2 regions of the Pseudodesulfovibrio sp. JC047 genome follow, and region 2 is predicted to be linked to the other one. Evidence: predicted binding sites of a transcription regulator. Region 2 holds the regulator's gene; the other holds the start of a gene.

Region 1 (8,723 bases), on a different contig from region 2:
CCACGACCTGTGGCAGCGAATCGAGCACCGATTTGTGTCGCTTTTTGGACGGTCAGCCACGAGTACGCGGCGTTTCCGCCTTCGATGACGCCCATTATCATGGTAAAGAGAATGGGGAGAATCAGGGCTGTTTCAACCGCGGCCATACCGGCCTTTCGGGTTCTCTGTGTGTGGGTACGCATGGACAATCTCCCTAGAGCAGCCGCCAGCCGAGCTGTTTGCCGATTTGTTTGAATATGTCAGGAATGTCGTAGACCGATGGGGCGTCGAAATAATGATCGTTGGTCCCGGGTTTGCTGGAGGCGATTTCCTGCATGAGCGCGATATCAACGCGGTCCGAGCTGCCGAACCGGATGGAGAATATTTCGATACCCGCCTCTTTGGCCTGGTGCGCTTCTGTCAGCATGTCGGTGTTCAGCACCCCACCGTTTTCGCAGTGGGCATCATCGCGACCACTGCCGAAGTAAGCGTTTGTCCAATAGTTGTTCGGCCTGTATGAGACACTGTGGCTGCCACCACATTCGCCGTCTTCGGTGTCTCCATCTGTGAGAACGATCATGATTTTGCGGAAATCTTCCTTGTCTCCGGCCTGTGTGTAGGGTGGTTCCGGTGTCAGAACACGCCGTCCCCATTTAATCCCTTCGGAAATGACAGTCCCGGACCAATCCCCGGTGCCGGTCTGGGTGTTGATGGAGTTGATGACTCTGCTCTTGTCTTTGCTCAAGGGGAGTACCTTGGGAATATCCGAGCAGGTATCCAGAGAAATTCGTCGTCGGTAATAGGAGGACAGCCGCCAGTAGTTGTCCATGAAATCTTCGTGGATACCCGTGTTGACGGTGTCGTCGGCGTTGTAACATCCCGCGTCCATATCAGCTCCATCCCCGATGCGGACCTTGCCTTTGAAGGGGACCAGTCCGACTTTGGTGTCGGACGATGCGCCATCCGGTATGAGCAGGTCGGTCAATTCGATGGATGCCTGCTTGACCATATTAATGGGCGTGCCTTTCATGGACCCGGAGTTGTCGATGACAAAGACCACTTCCAGTTTGTTGAACCCCGCGCTTGCATGGGCCTCCACCTCGGAATCCGCCATGCCCAGAATGGACATGAGCAACATGGAGACTTCCGCTTTTGCAGAGACCTGGACGCTTCTGATTTCGGTTCCAGCGACTACTGATTGAATTTCGGCCGCGTCCATATTCTTGGCGACCATATTTTCCACGGCTTGACGCACTATACCCTTGGTCAGATCCGGGTCATAGGGCAGTTCGAGACTGCCTGCCAAAGCCCCGGCGTCCACCGCGGCCTGGAGCCTGGTGTGGGTCAGATACATGTTCCCCATGTCAATGGCGATTCCCGTGATTCCCAGAATGACGGGAAGGACGAGAGCCAGGATAGTACAGGTTGACCCTCGACGGTTCGATTTATGGCATTGGCATTGTGGTTTGAGCGATGAGCTGGACTGTTTTTGACTCGTCATCAAGGATGGATGGACCGGCGTTATTGAAGCCGAAGAATTGGTAGTCATAGGAAACCTCTACTGTGACGGTTTTGGCGACAGGGTCCATGACCACATTGGTGGACAGGTCCCGTGTATCGAGATCGGCAACCAGGGCGTTGACGAGTGCTTCTACGTTGGCTTCATTCCCTTCCAAAAGCACATGCCGTGCGCCTTCCCGACTGGCTTCGACCAATGAGGAATAGGTGTGCATGGCGTTGGCTCCTTCCACGAGAAGCATGAGTAAAAGGGCTATTACGGGAAGCACCAAGGCGAATTCAATGGCGGCCATGCCTTGACGTTGTTTTTTCTTTCCCATTCCCGTTCTCCTTGATTGTCCATTTAAAATCGTTTTTCACACATGGCATGTGGAATAAAGCAATGGCTGTGCCAAAAGAGTGAAATATTTCTTTGTGTTGTCTTTTTATCATTGATATATTTGATGATATTGACAATAGAGATGGCTGGTTTCGTGTGTCGGGAATGGTGAGGATATGTATATGTATCTATTTTTTGTGGATAAATATCCATGTTTGATCTATTGTCTGTTTGCGGGAAAGAGTCTGTATGGGGGATGTTTTGGCGGAACGAATATTGATTGTTGATGATGACAGGGCTTTTCAAGGTATGTTGGTCGAAGCCTTGAAGGACAAGGGCTATGCTGTGGAGATCGCCTCCACTGCCGAGGCCGGAATCAGGAAGGCCAAGGCCGGTTCCTTTGATCTTATCTTGCACGACATCCGATTGCCCGGCATGTCCGGGTTGGAGGCGTTGCCTCACTTGCGCGACGCGGCTCCTGGCGTGGATGTGATTGTCATGACCGGGTATGCGTCCAAGGATTCCGGCGTGCAGGCCATGCAATGTGGCGCGTATGATTATTTTACCAAGCCGTTTTCGTTGGGCGAGATGGAGGTCGTTGTTCGCCGCGCACTGGAAAAGCGGCGGATGCAAAAGGAATTATCCGAGCTGAAACGCAAGGACGGAGCCAGTCCATTACACTCCATTATAGGTCAGTCCGCGCCCATGATGGCGATCAAGGAACGCATTGCTCGGGTGGCCGAGCTGAATGCCGATGTCCTGGTGATGGGAGAAACCGGGACTGGCAAGGAGCTGGTTTCGGATGTGATTCATGACATGAGCACGCGGTCCAAAGAAGCGTTTGTCAAAATCAACTGTGCCGCTATCCCGGAAAATCTTATCGAATCCGAATTGTTCGGCCATGAAAGAGGCGCCTTTACCGGGGCGACGGCCATGAAACAGGGGAAGTTTGAACAGGCCAAAGGCGGGTCGCTCATGCTGGATGAAATCGGCGATATGCCCTTTCATCTGCAAGCGAAATTGTTGCGCGCCGTGGAGTTGAAACAGGCGGAACGGGTCGGTGGTGCCAAACCCATTCGGTACAATGTGCGGATCATTGCGGCCACCAATCAGGAACTTGAGCAACGAGTCAAGGATGGGAAGTTCAGGAGCGATCTGTACTATCGGTTGAATGTCGCGACACTGGTGCTTCCCCCGCTCAGGGATCGCAAATCAGACCTTCCTCAACTGGCTGATTTTTTTCTTGATCGAGCCAATAGACGCCTTGGGACGGATATCAGTTCCATCTCCACCTCCGCCATGGAAATATTCTTCAATTATGATTGGCCCGGCAATGTTCGGCAGTTTGCCAATGCGGTTGAACGGGCTGCCATTTTTTGCAAATCGACCACCATTACCCCGGCAGAGGTGGATCAGGCCTTTACCAACACGCCTCCGGTGGCGGATACCGGGATACCCGCGCCTCTCTGCGACGGACTACCGCTGAAACAGGCCTTGAACGAGTATGAAAAGTTTCTTATCGAGAATGCCCTGCGCTCCTGCGGGGGGACCCAGACCGAAGCCGCCACACAGCTCGGCGTGTCAGCCAAGAATTTGTGGAACAAGCTGCGCAAGCACGGGATTCATCCGGCTCTTTTCAAAAAATAGGAAAATCAATCAGTTGCTTTTTCGGTGACAGATTTTTTGTCTCTTTTTCCTGTCCATGATTCCGTCCGTTTCGTGGGGCTTACTTGTGCCCGCTGTCTCTGAACGACATCGTTTGTAACATTCAGTGAATCGATTATTTATGGATTGACTCAACCTATTAAAATACATTTCTTTTTATCAATTTGTATCGAAAATCCCAAAAACAATGATCCATAAATTGTGGATTGTCTGTACCGTGAACAGTACACGCAAAGTTACTTTCTTTCATTTTTTTAGATTTATATCCAAATATATTAAGTATTTGAGTGCTTATTCATTTTTTTGGGCCGCGTGTGGCACACGCGTTGCTTTATGGTGGTCAGTCTGGTGTTTTTTTGCATGAATGACAGTGGTTTTTTGGAATGAATCAACCGTAAGGAGAAAATGATGAGAAAAATGCTGAATCTGCTTCTTGATGAAGAAGGCGCAACTGCAATTGAGTACGGTCTGATCGCCGCTTTGATCGCCGCCGGTATCGTTGGTGCGACCTCTGCCTTGGGTGACCAGGTTGTCGCAACCTTTTCTTTCATTGAAGGTAAAATGGCTGAAGCCACCACTCCCTAAATCACGGCACGCTCACCGTTTAACGGAAGCAGCCAGAGCAGCCGAACCAGGGCTTCGGGAATGGCCCGTTGCCCTGGTTTTGTCTTTGAGGGGAAACGAAGACGGCCAGATCGGCTTTGAACAATCTCGGGGGGGACCATGAATTTGTGTATCAGTATCGTGCTGACGGTGGCATTGCTTGTCTCGTCCATGACAGACATTCGTTATCAGCGAATTTACAACTGGCTGACCTTTCCGTTGTTGCTGGGAGGATTTGCCACACATACCGTGTTTGGCGGGCTGGAAGGATTGAAATTTGCCAGCCTGGGGTTTGCCTTCGGGTTTGGAGCCATGGTTCTGCCATATTTTTTGGGGGTCATGGGGGCGGGAGATGTCAAGCTGATGGCGGGAATCGGGGCGTGTCTCGGTTTTCCTCTGACCCTGGTCGCCTTCCTGTTTACCTGCATCGCAGGTGGGGTCTATGCCGTCTGTGTATTGGCCTTTGACCGAGCTGTTTTCAAAGCCGTGTTGACGAATATTACCACAACTTTTTCCGTGTTCGTGGCCACCCGTCGTTTCAACTTTGCGCCCACCGAGACGCACAAGACTTTGCCCCGGTTGTGCTACGGGGTGGCTATTGCCATTGGAACCGCTTCCGCCATGGTGTTGCAGGTCTGGCAGACCGGCACCGTGCTCGGGGCGTACTAGGGGAAGGGCGGTATGACGAAATCCAAGCGAGCCTTGATTCAGATAACGGTGTCTCTGGTGTTGGCCATCGTTGCCGGTGTGCTCATTTTTCAATGGTCCAGTACGATCACGCAGGGGGGATCAGCTGAACAGACTGCCGACACGGTCCCTGTCGTGGTTGCCACGGTGAAGATCAAGCGGGGACTTAAACTGACAGAAGAGATGTTGAGTGTCCGCAAATATACACATGACTCTCGTCCATCCGGTGCGTTTTCCGATCCCGAAGAGCTGTTGGGCCGTGTGCTCAACCAGACCGTCGGGGCCAATGAAGCGGTGACCGCCATGCGGTTGGCGGACGAATCCGTCATTGGCGGCGGTGTCAGTGCGCTTATCGAACCCGGAAAACGGGCCATGGCGGTCAAGGGGAATGCGGTTATGGGACTGTCCGGTTTTGTGCGCCCTGGCGACCGAGTGGATGTCATTGTCACGCTGGTTATTGGCCGGGAAGAAATTCCCGTTACCAAATTGGTGCTTGAGCGGGTCAAGGTCCTGGCCACTGGCACACAGTTGACGCCGCCGGATGAGGATGGTTCGACTGCCAGTGTGGATGTCTACACCCTGGAACTCAGCCCACCGCAAAGTGAACGGCTGGCTTTGGCGGCCACGCAGGGAACGCTGCATTTTGCATTGCGTAATGAACAGGATGAAGCAACGGTGCGGACAAATGGATCCGATATCCCGAAGACGCTTGCTGCCCTGCGTCCGAAAGCTCCTGTGCGACATGTCAAACGGAAGCGGTCTCAGCGGGTTGAAGTGATCACCGGCGGCGAACGCTCGTCGGTCAGGTTTTAGGGGGCGTGTCATGAAAAGTGAAAAAGGTCTCCGTTTCCTGTTGATCAGCCTTGTGTGGTGTGTGCTGTGGGCTTCGCTGGTTCATGCCAAACCATCCGAGGCTCTGAAGCTGACCTTGGGTAAATCTCTGGTTATTGATACGGATTTCAAGGTGAGTCGGGTTTCGCTGGCTTCCGATACCGTGGTGTCGATCGTAGTCCTTTCGCCCCGACAAATCTATTTGAGCGGCAAGGAACTGGGGTCCACCACCTTGACCCTGTGGTCCAACGGTGCTGTGGCCGATGTCTTTGACGTGATCGTGACCCCGAACATGACGCACCTGAAGCGGATGATCCACGAGGTCATGCCCTCTGAAAAAAATATCAAGGTGCTGACGTCCGGCGATTCCGTGACCCTGGCTGGTCGTGTTTCCAATACTGCCAATCTGTCATCCGCGTTGGCCTTGGCCGAGGCCGCCGCTCCGGGCAAGGTGGTCAATCTCTTGTCCGTGGATGGTATTCAGCAGGTCATGCTGGAAGTGCGTGTGGCGGAAATGTCCCGGTCCGTGACCAAGCGGCTCGGTATCAACTTCGCAGCGATCGGATCGAATTTTTCCATCTATTCCATCATCAACAATCTGACCCGGTACAATGCGGATGACGATGTGTTCGAGTTGACCGACAATATTACCTTCAACGGGGCGTATCGGAGCGGCAATACCAATATATTCGGCATGATCGATGCGTTGAAGGCCAACGGGTTGGTCCGAATGCTGGCCGAGCCGAATCTCACCTGCGTGTCCGGCGAATCCGCTGAATTTCTGGTGGGTGGTGAAGTTCCCATTCCCATGCCCGGGACGTTGGGAAATGTGTATATCGAGTACAAACCCTTTGGCATTGGACTGAAATTCGTGGCCACGGTCATGAGTTCCGGTACGATCAATCTTCAGGTCAACCCGGAAGTATCCGAGTTGGATTATTCCAAATCCATCGCGGTTTCCGGGTATGAAATCCCGACCATATCGACGCGTCGAGCAAATACCGTGGTTGAGCTGGGTGACGGACAATCTTTTGTGATCGCGGGACTCATTAGTGATTCTCTCAAGGAAAATTCGAGTAAACTGCCGGGATTGGGTGAAGTGCCGATTCTTGGCAATCTGTTCAGTTCCCGAGATTTTTCCAGCAACAAGACCGAGTTGGTCGTGCTGGTTACCGCCCATCTGGCAAAGCCCGTGGACATGGCTTCTCAGACGTTGCCCACCGATGGATTCTCGGAACCGAGCGACAGTGAATTTTACATTCTGGGACTGATGGAAGGACTGAGTGGAAGCGGGAAAACAGCGGTCACCGAGGTCGGTGTCGGCGCGGCGGAACCCGGAACAGTGGTTCGTCCTGAAAGTGGATTTGACGGGGAGTTTGGTCATTCCTGGCCACAATAATATGCGCGGAGGGGACCATGCAGAATCTTTTGATCTATCTCGGCATGATTGGGATCATGCTTCAGGCTGGGTGTGGCATCATGAACAATGTGGATACATCGGCGCCGCGGTTCGGCAGTTCGGTCCGCATGGCGCTTGAAAGTCAGCGAGCCAACCCCGAAGCCGGTTCCAGCGCGCCGGTGGTGGGGCTTGACGGTCGCTACGCGGCCAAGGCCGCCGAAAAATATCAGGCCGGGCCCAAAGAGAAAAAGGACCGGGAGTCCGGTTCGATTTTCGGCGTTGTCGAGGCGTCGAAGTGATGCGGGGTTCAGGGCATTTTGACTACTGGCCGGAGTGTATTCTCCTGATGCTGATGGTGGGGGTGCTGATTCTGAATTTTACGCTGTTTGAATCATTGTGGCCGTAGGGGAAAACCGTGAAGGACCTCCTTCAATCGGTGGACGGCATAGCAGAGGAAAGGGGATGCGGGAAAAACCATGAACAGCAGAATCATACCGATTTCACTGGCGGTTACCACCAAGGAACAGCAGGCGCGTTTCGAGCGGATCATTGCGGAAAATCCCATGGTGCGTTTGGTGGAAGACGATGCCGATGAAGTCGGCATACTCATTTATGAACCGAGTGCCTCCGTGGCGGAAGACATGCCGCACGTCATTCAGGCGTTTGAAACCGGGCAGGCCGAAGACGTTTTCCTGACTGGGAAGAATACCGATCCCGACATTCTCATTCAGGCCATGCAGAGCGGGATTCGTGAATTTATCAAATTCCCGGTGGATGAGCAGAGTTTTCGGGCCGCCATTGTGCGGACGGCCATGCGGTCGAGTCTCGTGGAAGACGACAGTGAAAAAGGCCGGGTCGTGACGGTGCTCGGCTGCAAGTCCGGCATGGGGGTAACTTCTCTGGCCGTGAATGTGGCCTCGATCCTGAATGAACAGGACCCGGGGCGAACCATTCTCGTTGACCTGCGGCGTCCGGGTGGTGAGACTCCCTATTTTCTGGATTTGAAATATGACTATTCCTGGGGGGATCTGATCGAGGATATTTCGCGCCTGGATGCGACCTATCTGCAAAGTGTGGTGACCGAACACGAATCCGGTCTGCATGTCTTGCCCGGACCAGCGGGATTTGGTTCGCCTGACGCACACGCTCTGTATCTCATTTTGGAACAGTTGCGCCGTACCTATACGCATGTGGTCGTGGACACCGCATATCCGCACGATGAAATTCTGCCCAAGGAAGTGGAAGAGGCCGATGACATTCTCATCGCCTTTCAGCTTTCATTACCGTGTCTGGCCCGAACATCCCGGCTTATGGACTCCATCCGTGGGCAGGACCCGGATGCAGAGCGGCGCATGAAGCTGGTGGCCAACCGTGTGGCAAAGAATTCTTCCATTGGATTCAGCGAGGCCTCGGATGTTTTGGGCCGGAACGTTGCCTGGGTGATCCCGGACGACAGTGCGGCGGCCCTGTCTGCCATCAATCAGGGAAAGCCACTGGTGCAGGCCTATCCGAAATCCCCTGTGACAAAAAACATTCGTGCTCTGGTGGCAGATCTGGTCCCGGCGACGAAGCTTCCACACAGAAAATTGTCCACGCGCGTCGCATCCTTGTTCAGAAGAAAAAAGAAGGATGAGTCGGTTGCAGGAGCGTCTATATGAATCTTGCTGAACGATTGAAACGAAAGGCGGTCAAGCGTGGGGTGGCCAATTCAGAGAAGGCTCG
Region 2 (8,723 bases):
TGTTGCAAAATGTCATGCGCCAATTCATCATTGGCCACAACAACATGTTTAGCTCCAGTATACGGAAGCCAAGTCTCAATAATCTGGCCGTGAATCAGGCGGTTATCTATACGGGCAAGAATCACGGCAACACCCTATTTTTTCGTTTTTTTTCGCAGCATCGCGCCCGCGACCTTAATTCCCTGGCGGCCAGCATTCTTGACCGCTTCAGCCAAGGCATCCAAATTCATTTTGCGTGACTGTATGGTCGCGACCAGCATCGGCAAATTGACACCGGTGATAACTTCAAGATTTTCTGACTTCATCAGGGAAAGGCTCATGGTGGTTGGAGACCCTCCAAACAAATCCGTCAAGGCGACGACCCCCTTGCCAGTTTCCACTGTCTGAATGGCTTTCCTGACAGCTTCCATGGTCTCATCCACGCTCTTTTCGACATCAACACCCACAGCCAAACAGTTTTTCTGTTCGCCCATGACCATTGTTGCCGCATCCAGCAAGCTTGCTCCAAAAGTGGAGTGAGTCACCAAAACGATGCCGACCATTGCTTCTTTTTTATCAGACTTTACAGCCATCATTTACCCAAGTTCCATATGTCGATGTTCAATTGAAACAGTATACCCTTTTTTCTTCAGGGCCACCAGCACGGACTCTCCAACAGAAACAGACCGATGGCGTCCTCCGGTGCATCCGAGAGCGACAGTCATTCGATATCGTCCCTCATCCGCATAGAGTGGAAGCATATACGTCAGGAAATCCAGAAAACGTGTTTTGAATTCTCCCCCGACCTTGCTGTGAAGTACATAGTCGGCAATGGCCTTGTCTTGTCCGGAAAGCGACCGAAGATTCTCTTCAAAATAGGGATTTGGCAAAAATCGCAAATCAAAGACCAAATCAGCTTCGGACGGAACACCATATTTGAAACCAAAAGAAATAAGATGAACCCGCATTCCGCGCCCGACTTCTTCAATAGCCGACCATTTTGTCTGAACAACGCGCCGAAGGTCATGAATGGAATAATTGGTTGTATCAAGAACCAAAGCTGCACCGGCTCTCACTGGTTCGAGAAGTTCCTTTTCCTGCTCAAGAGCCTGTTCCAATCCAAGATTTCGATATTCCAAAGGATGCGGACGACGAGTCGTCGCATACCGGCGCACCAGTTCACTCATTCGAGCTTCAAGGAAGACAACCTGTGGAGTAATGCCAAGTTCCCTGAAATCATCCAAGACTTGGTCCCATCCATCGACGAATTCAAACTGCCGCAAATCCATGCCGAGAGCCAAGCCACGATATTGCGAATCGAATTTGAGAATAAGATCCGCAATCTTTGGCGAAATTTTCGAGGGCAAGCCATCAATACAGAAAAAGCCCAGATCCTCAAATACATTGAGGGCTGTGCTTTTCCCCGAACCGGAAAGCCCGGTCACAATGATAACGGGAAAAGGATTGGAAGGCGTCACGAAGAAGTCCTTTTTGGATTAAACACTTTTAAGCAGTCCCCACAACTCGTCACGTCCTTCGGCTTCTAAAAAAGAACGACGAAACGTCTCGTCTTTCAACAACCGAGAAATTTGCGCAAGAACTCGCAGGTGAATGCCCACGGCTTCTTCCGGGGCAAGAACAAGGAAAAAGATGGTACATGGCTTCTGGTCAAGGGCATCATATTCGACTCCCTTGAGACTTCGACCCACAATAACATGCATGGCATCGAGGCCATCCACTTTGCCATGAGGGATGGCAATGCCATCACCAATGCCGGTGGTCCCCAGCTTTTCACGTTCGAGAAGGACACGAACCGCGAGGTCCGTGTCCATCTCTGGATATTTTGCGCCCAAGGGGGCGATAAGTTCTTTCAAGGTATCCGATCGTGTTTCGGATACTATTTCGGGAAGGACACAGTCCTTCGCCAGGTAATCACCAAGTTTCATTTTCTAGTACCCAGGATCAATAAGACCATAATCGCCATTTTTTCGTTTATAGATGACATTAAGGCCTTCAGTTTCGGCATTACGGAACACCAGGAATTCATTTTCAAGCGCATCGAGTTGCATGGCGGCTTCATCAACAGACATCGGTTTCGGAACATATTCGTCAGTACCGACAATGGTGGGCGCAGAATCACTCGGCATATCCTCATAAGAAAGGACATTCATGTGGACCATCTTGTTTCCACGGCCCTTTTTCGAGCGACTTTTCATTTTTTCACGCATCTTCCGCAGCTGAGCTTCCAACTTGTCCAACACCATGTCAATGGTGGAATACATGTCTTCCGAAGCTTCATACGCGGAGATATGAATGCGATCCGAGTTCAAAATGACGTCCGCCTTGTGGCGAAATTTATCGACCAGCAGGTTGACCTGCAAATCGGCTTCCGAATCGGAAACGTATCGTGCTACCTTTTCAAACCGCTTCTTAGCGTATCCTTTGAGATGATCGGACGGCTCAAAGTTCTTGAAAGTGAAGCTGATGTTCATACGTTGCCTCCTTGTTTTGAGTGCGGCAAACAGGATTAGAAATACTGCTTGCGTTTTGAAGAAGACGGAATGCCCATGGCGGAACGGTATTTTGCAACAGTGCGTCGGGCGATATTAACCTCGAGTTCTTCCTTGAGAATATCACCAATCCGTTCATCGCTTAAAGGTTTTTTCGAGTCTTCATCTGCAATCATTTTCTTGATGAGCGCCTTGACGCTCTCTGAACCCACTTGTGACCCATCGTCCAAATCCAAGGCTGAGTTGAAAAAAAACTTCAGCTCATAAATGCCATGTGGAGTCGAAACATACTTACTCGTGGTAATCCGGCTCACGGTGGATTCATGCATCTCGATATCTTCGGCGACCTCCTTGAGGATCAATGGTTTGAGTTTTGTCACGCCTTCTTCAAAAAAATCTCGTTGAAAACCGACAATACTCTCAACCACTTTGTACAATGTTCTCTGACGCTGGTACAGACTTTTCATCAGCCATGCGGCAGACCGCATTTTTTCTTGAAAATATTCTTTTTCTTTGTGTGCGGCCCCTTTCATGGAATCCATATAAAAGGCGTTCATCTGTAATCGTGGCAATCCGTCTTCATTCAAAATGATGATGAAATCGTCACCATACTTGTACACGAAGACATCCGGGCTGACATAATGCGGCTCGGTGCTGGAAAAATTGGTCCCGGGCATAGGGTCAAGCGTTTGCATTAAATCCAGATAGGACTTGAGATCTTCCATGGAAATCTTGAATTTACGAGCCAAAGGCTTATACCGATTCTTTTCGAGATCTTCCAAATGGTCGGTGACAAGCGAAACAAGAACGGGATCGTCATATCCTAAGACATCCATCTGAACTAACAGACATTCCTGTGGCGTTCGTGAAGCGACCCCGACAGGATCAAGTCGTTGGATCCGAAGAATGGTTGATTCAATGTCTTCGCTGGACGCGTCAACCATGGATTGCAGATCCTCGGTGGAGGCCTGCAAATAACCATTTGAATCAAGATTACCGAGAATCATTTCACCGATCGCAATTTCCTGTTCGGTAAAATTGGAAAGCCGCATTTGCCAATTGATATGCCCCTCAAGAGAGGGCTTCGAAGCGAGACGAGCCTCGAAAGACATCCCTTCTTCGGGGATTTCGGCGTCGCGACCAGTGGCCTGTTTTGAAGTGCTGGAAAATTCTCCCAGGTAATTTTCCCAGTCGGCATTACGAACCAACTCTTCTTCAGCCTGGGATTCGGTCAACGTTTCCGACGCATCAGCAACATCAGCTTCCGTTTCCTTTTCATCAAGAAAAGGATTTTCCAGAAGTTCCTGCTGAACAGTTTCAAGCAACTCCAGACGAGAGAGTTGCAGCAATTTAATGGCCTGCTGCAACTGTGGTGTCATGACCAATTGCTGAGAAAGCTTGAGTTGTTGTCTAAGTTCCAATCCCATAATGTATTTCTCGAAAGGCTAATAGAGTCTTGTTTGATCCACCGGGTTCAAAGCAGGTTCCGGTTCTCCCTTTATGATTCTGATTTAAGTATGTCACACCTACGACAACGAAGCAAGGAGATTGTTATAACCTGCCGTTACTATTCATTATATAGTGGCATTGAAATAGCATGAAAAAGTGTACCAACGATTGGGTACACTGTAAATCGAGAAAGCGTAAAAGTTGAAACGCGGGAATTACAGGCTGAAGTCCTCGCCAAGATAAATCTGTCGTGCACGACTGTTTTGAACAATTTCTTCAGGCGATCCTTCAAGAATAACATTGCCTTCATACACAAGGTATGCCCTGTCACAAATGTTCAACGTCTCACGCACGTTATGATCGGAAATCAGAATACCGATTCCCATACTTTTCAAGACTGAAATAATTTCTTGAATATCAATGACCGCGATGGGGTCAATCCCTGCAAACGGTTCATCCAAAAGGATAAATTGTGGATCAAGAATCAAAGCCCGTGCAATCTCAAGCCGACGACGTTCTCCACCAGACAAAAACATGGCAGCCTGATCGGCCAATTTCGTGATGGTAAACATCTCCATCAATTCATTGGCCCGGGCCATTTGCTTTTTGGCAGACAATGAAGTCTGTTCAAGGATGATTTCCAAATTTTGTCGGACAGTTAGCTTTTTGAAAATGGAACTTTCCTGTGGAAGATAACTCACTCCCATTCGAGCCCGTTCATGAAGCGGTTTTTCCGTCAAATCTATGCCGCTCAAAGTCACATTGCCGGTATTTGGCTCGACAATGCCCACAAGCATATAGAATGTCGTTGTCTTTCCCGCGCCATTCGGACCGAGTAGCCCTACAACCTCTTGAGGATTCAGCTCCAGATTGATGCCGTGCACGACCTCTTTTTGGCCATACCGTTTGGAAAGATTTGTCGCCCGGAGTCCTTTTTCCATTTATTGCACCTTCATGTTGCCAGGTGTCATGAAAATAGCCTTGACCCGTTGCCCGGTTCCACCCACCACTTCAGATCGATTGTCTTTGATATCAAATTTGATAATTTCGCCGGTCAGACTATTAGGACCGTCCTGCAACAAAGGGTTCTGCTCCATTTGCAACATTTGTTCTGTGACAAAATACGTGAGTTTGCCACAGGTACCTTCCGATGTACCTTTCTTGGCTTTGACATTTCCCTCTGCAATGATGCGATCAACACTGTCCGCGGTCAATTTCTTGCCGGTTTTGGAAGAAAGATATGCAGACAAGGAATCGGCCCACAACGTAAGTTGTCCATGCTCGGCAACAACATTCCCCACAAACGAAACAACCTTTCCGGTCTCGTCATACGTCATCCGGTCAGAAGTAATTTTGACCGGCATTTTGCTTGGATCGATTCCAATTTTTGAGGCATCTTCCCGAGGTGCCGCGACAACGGGGGCCTTGACCTTACCCTCTCCTTTTTCCGTGGAAGAAACGGTTTGAGCCTGTTGTTGTTTTTCAACCTGAGACAGCACGGTCTCTTCAACTGGCTCCAAGAATTTGATATTGGAATATCCTATGGCTTTTTTCTTTTCCCGAACCGCTTCGGTGGGATTAAAAACTGCTGCCCATCCATTTTTGATAAAATCAACTTTGACCCGTTGTCCTTTGGTCAAAGTCAGCACATGCTCACTCGCTTTGTCAGGACGTTCCCGGACATTGAGATTAACAGTGGCTTCTCGAAGCTCTCCCCATTCCCCAGCCTGGACCGTAGAAGGGAAAATCAACAATGCCACCCCAAAAAATAGGGCCAATATATCTCGTTTTGTCATGAACGACTCACTCCTCATCTTCATCCGGCAAATTGGTATCGAACCCTTCGGGGGCAAGCAAAGCCGTCACAGCTCCGGCAGCCACAAGCTGTCGAGTCACAAGATCAATTTCCAGGGCCGTGGCCTGAATGGTCAAATCTGGACGACGAACTGTCACCCCGCCCTTGAGATACACTTTATCGATTGCACCAACATAATCAAGTTGCTGCGCATCCAGGGCCAGTGTCCCGAATCGTCCGGAAACATTATCATACAATGTCAGATTGTCATTGGCCTGATCGACTTCTCCACGATCAGACCGGACATAGACTTCTTTACGATCCGTGCCCAAAAAAGCCGTCAACTGCGGCGTTTCGACACCGATCAACCCTCTTTCCTGATTATATTTTGCCGTTTTTGCGAGCAATTTCCACGTCAGGCTTCCCTGTTTACCTTGAACAAGTTCAATGTCCTTGGCAACGACATTCGCTTCTTCCAGCAAACGTTGGCGTGATTTGGAACCTTCTGTCTGCAAGGCCTCGTGCTCGATAATCGGATCAGCAAAAAAAACAGCGTTGATCGTCAGCCCGGCAACAAGACCAATGGCAAAAATCAAAAGAATTATGAGCGTAGGACGCCGTTTCATTACTTGATCCACTGCTGCAATGCCGCGTCCTTGAGGCCCCGGGCTTCGAGGATGAACATAATGGCTTCTCTGACAGCCCCTTCTCCTCCAGCACGGGAAGCAACCCAATCCGCCGCTTCAATGGTTTCAGAAACAGCATTGGGCACACTCATGGCCAAACCGACAGTACTCATGGCACCAAGATCAATCCAATCATCGCCCATAAAGGCAGCTTCAGAGACTGAAATCCCAATACTTTCACATATTTCTTGCACCAAAGGTGCCTTATCATGCTTCCCTGCATAATAATGCGTGATCCCCAATTCCCGAACCCGTTTTTCAACAGGTTTTTGATTGAGTCCCGTGATTACCGCAATTTCAAGTCCTACGGCTTGCGCCAATTTTATGCCCAATCCATCCTGAACATGAAATCGTTTCATGATGAATCCCTGGTCGCCATAATACAGGCCACCGTCAGTTAGGACACCATCGACGTCAAGAATCAAGAGCTTGACGTTTTGTGCGAGCACTGCCGCGCTATCCTTCACGGTTCAACTCCCACAAGGCTTTCAAACGCACTAAAAGTTTTTCAACAGTGCTGAGATGCAGGCTGTTCGGCCCATCACATAACGCATTATCCGGATCGGGATGCACTTCCATGAACACGCCATTGGCCCCGGCCGAAACCGCAGCCGAAGCGAGAATCGCGACATACTCACGCTGTCCACCAGACATTCCGCCCAACCCACCGGGCAATTGCACCGAATGAGTGGCATCCATGACCACAGGAACTCCAAAGCTCTGCATCTGCGGAATGGATCGCATATCCACCACCAGATTGTTATACCCGTATGTGGACCCACGTTCCGTTAACCAAACCTGTTCGTTGCCTGAAGCGCGGACCTTTTCCACCGCATTTTTCATGTCCCACGGGGCCAGGAACTGCCCCTTCTTGATATTGATGACCCTGCCGGTTTTTGCGGCAGCAACAAGCAAATCGGTTTGACGACATAAAAAAGCCGGAATTTGAATGACATCAGCGACTTCGGCAACAGGCGCGGCCTGCTCTGGATGATGGATGTCAGTCACCACAGGCAAGCCTGTGATTTTCTTGACCTCTGCGAGTATTTCCAACCCTTTTTCCATGCCTGGACCGCGAAAACTTGTCACGGACGTCCGGTTCGCCTTATCAAAAGAACTTTTGAAGACGAGTGGAAGATCCAGTTTTGCTGCCAATTCCGCTAATGTACCCGCAGTTCGGAGCACAATTTCCCGGCTTTCGATAGCGCAGGGTCCGGCCAGAATAAACGGGCCGGACCGGCTGGTTTGGTACAAATTGACCATAGATTATTTTTTGCCCTTCTCATCCTTGGCTGCTTTGATAAAATCACGGAACAACGGATGCGGATTCATGGGATTGGACTTAAATTCCGGATGGAACTGACACCCCAAAAACCACGGATGATCCGGAAGTTCCACAATTTCCATGAGCGATTCATCCGGTGCTGTCCCGGACAGAACCATACCGTGCTCTTCAAACTGCGGGATGAATGCATTGTTGTATTCAAAACGATGCCGGTGGCGTTCATTAATTTTTTCAGTTTTATACGCAGCATACGCAACCGTGTCTTTTTTCAATTTACACGGATAAGAACCAAGACGCATGGTGCCGCCTTTTTCAGAATCTTCACACCGAGTTTCCGTTTTCTTGGTCCGGAAATCATACCATTCTTTCATCAGATAAATGATATTGTTCGGCGTCTTGGAATCAAACTCTTCGGAGTTGGCATCTTCCAGACCGATAACATTTCTGGCGAACTCGATACAGGCGCACTGCATGCCGAGGCAAATTCCAAAGAAAGGCACCTTGTTTTCACGAGCATACTGAATGGCGAGAATCTTTCCTTCCACTCCACGAGCACCAAAACCACCAGGAACCAGGATACCATCCAGGCCTTGCAGTTTTTTCTCGACATTCTTGGCATTCACTTTTTCAGAATTCACGTACTCCAGTTCAACGGCGACCTCATTGCCAACACCACCGTGGATCAACGCTTCATGCAGGCTCTTGTATGCTTCTGTCAAATCGACATATTTACCAATAATACCAATCTTTACCGAGCCTTTGGGATTGTACAGGGTGTGGACAAGATTCACCCACGGAGACAATTCAGCATTACGTGCAGGTAACTTCAACAAAATAGCAATTTTCTGGTCAACGCCCTGTTCATAAAAATGCAGCGGCACTTCGTAAATGGATTTGACGTCTTCACTCGTAAAAACAGCGTCTTCGTCAACATCACAGAACAACGCGATTTTGCGTTTCAAATTGTTTTCGAGTTTTTCTTCCGAACGACAGATGATGATATCCGGCTGAATACCGAT

Evidence for each region. The regulator sigma-54, encoded in region 2, starts transcription at its own class of promoters, with help from an activator protein. The targets are predictions, from matches to a motif close to CTGGCACGGNNNNTGCTT.
Region 1: a site for sigma-54 is predicted at 3,796-3,813, ahead of GO013_RS14900 (Flp family type IVb pilin). Genes of this name have one in related genera too.

What each region holds. Positions count from the first base shown of each region.
Region 1 is NZ_WUEH01000027.1:26,268-34,990, forward strand. It holds gene GO013_RS14880 (TadE family protein) at 1-182, opposite strand, end outside; gene GO013_RS14885 (VWA domain-containing protein) at 194-1,528, opposite strand; gene GO013_RS14890 (TadE/TadG family type IV pilus assembly protein) at 1,425-1,817, opposite strand; gene GO013_RS14895 (sigma-54 dependent transcriptional regulator) at 2,078-3,463, shown strand; gene GO013_RS14900 (Flp family type IVb pilin) at 3,887-4,066, shown strand; gene GO013_RS14905 (A24 family peptidase) at 4,205-4,753, shown strand; gene cpaB (Flp pilus assembly protein CpaB) at 4,766-5,584, shown strand; gene GO013_RS14915 (type II and III secretion system protein family protein) at 5,595-7,001, shown strand; gene GO013_RS14920 (hypothetical protein) at 7,019-7,300, shown strand; gene GO013_RS14925 (histidine kinase) at 7,478-8,659, shown strand; gene GO013_RS14930 (CpaF family protein) at 8,656-8,723, shown strand, end outside.
Region 2 is NZ_WUEH01000008.1:118,819-127,541, forward strand. It holds gene GO013_RS07165 (PTS sugar transporter subunit IIB) at 1-125, opposite strand, end outside; gene GO013_RS07170 (PTS sugar transporter subunit IIA) at 135-575, opposite strand; gene rapZ (RNase adapter RapZ) at 576-1,457, opposite strand; gene GO013_RS07180 (PTS sugar transporter subunit IIA) at 1,476-1,925, opposite strand; gene raiA (ribosome-associated translation inhibitor RaiA) at 1,929-2,471, opposite strand; gene rpoN (RNA polymerase factor sigma-54) at 2,507-3,916, opposite strand; gene lptB (LPS export ABC transporter ATP-binding protein) at 4,154-4,879, opposite strand; gene lptA (lipopolysaccharide transport periplasmic protein LptA) at 4,880-5,734, opposite strand; gene lptC (LPS export ABC transporter periplasmic protein LptC) at 5,742-6,359, opposite strand; gene GO013_RS07210 (HAD hydrolase family protein) at 6,359-6,886, opposite strand; gene kdsA (3-deoxy-8-phosphooctulonate synthase) at 6,876-7,682, opposite strand; gene GO013_RS07220 (CTP synthase) at 7,686-8,723, opposite strand, start outside.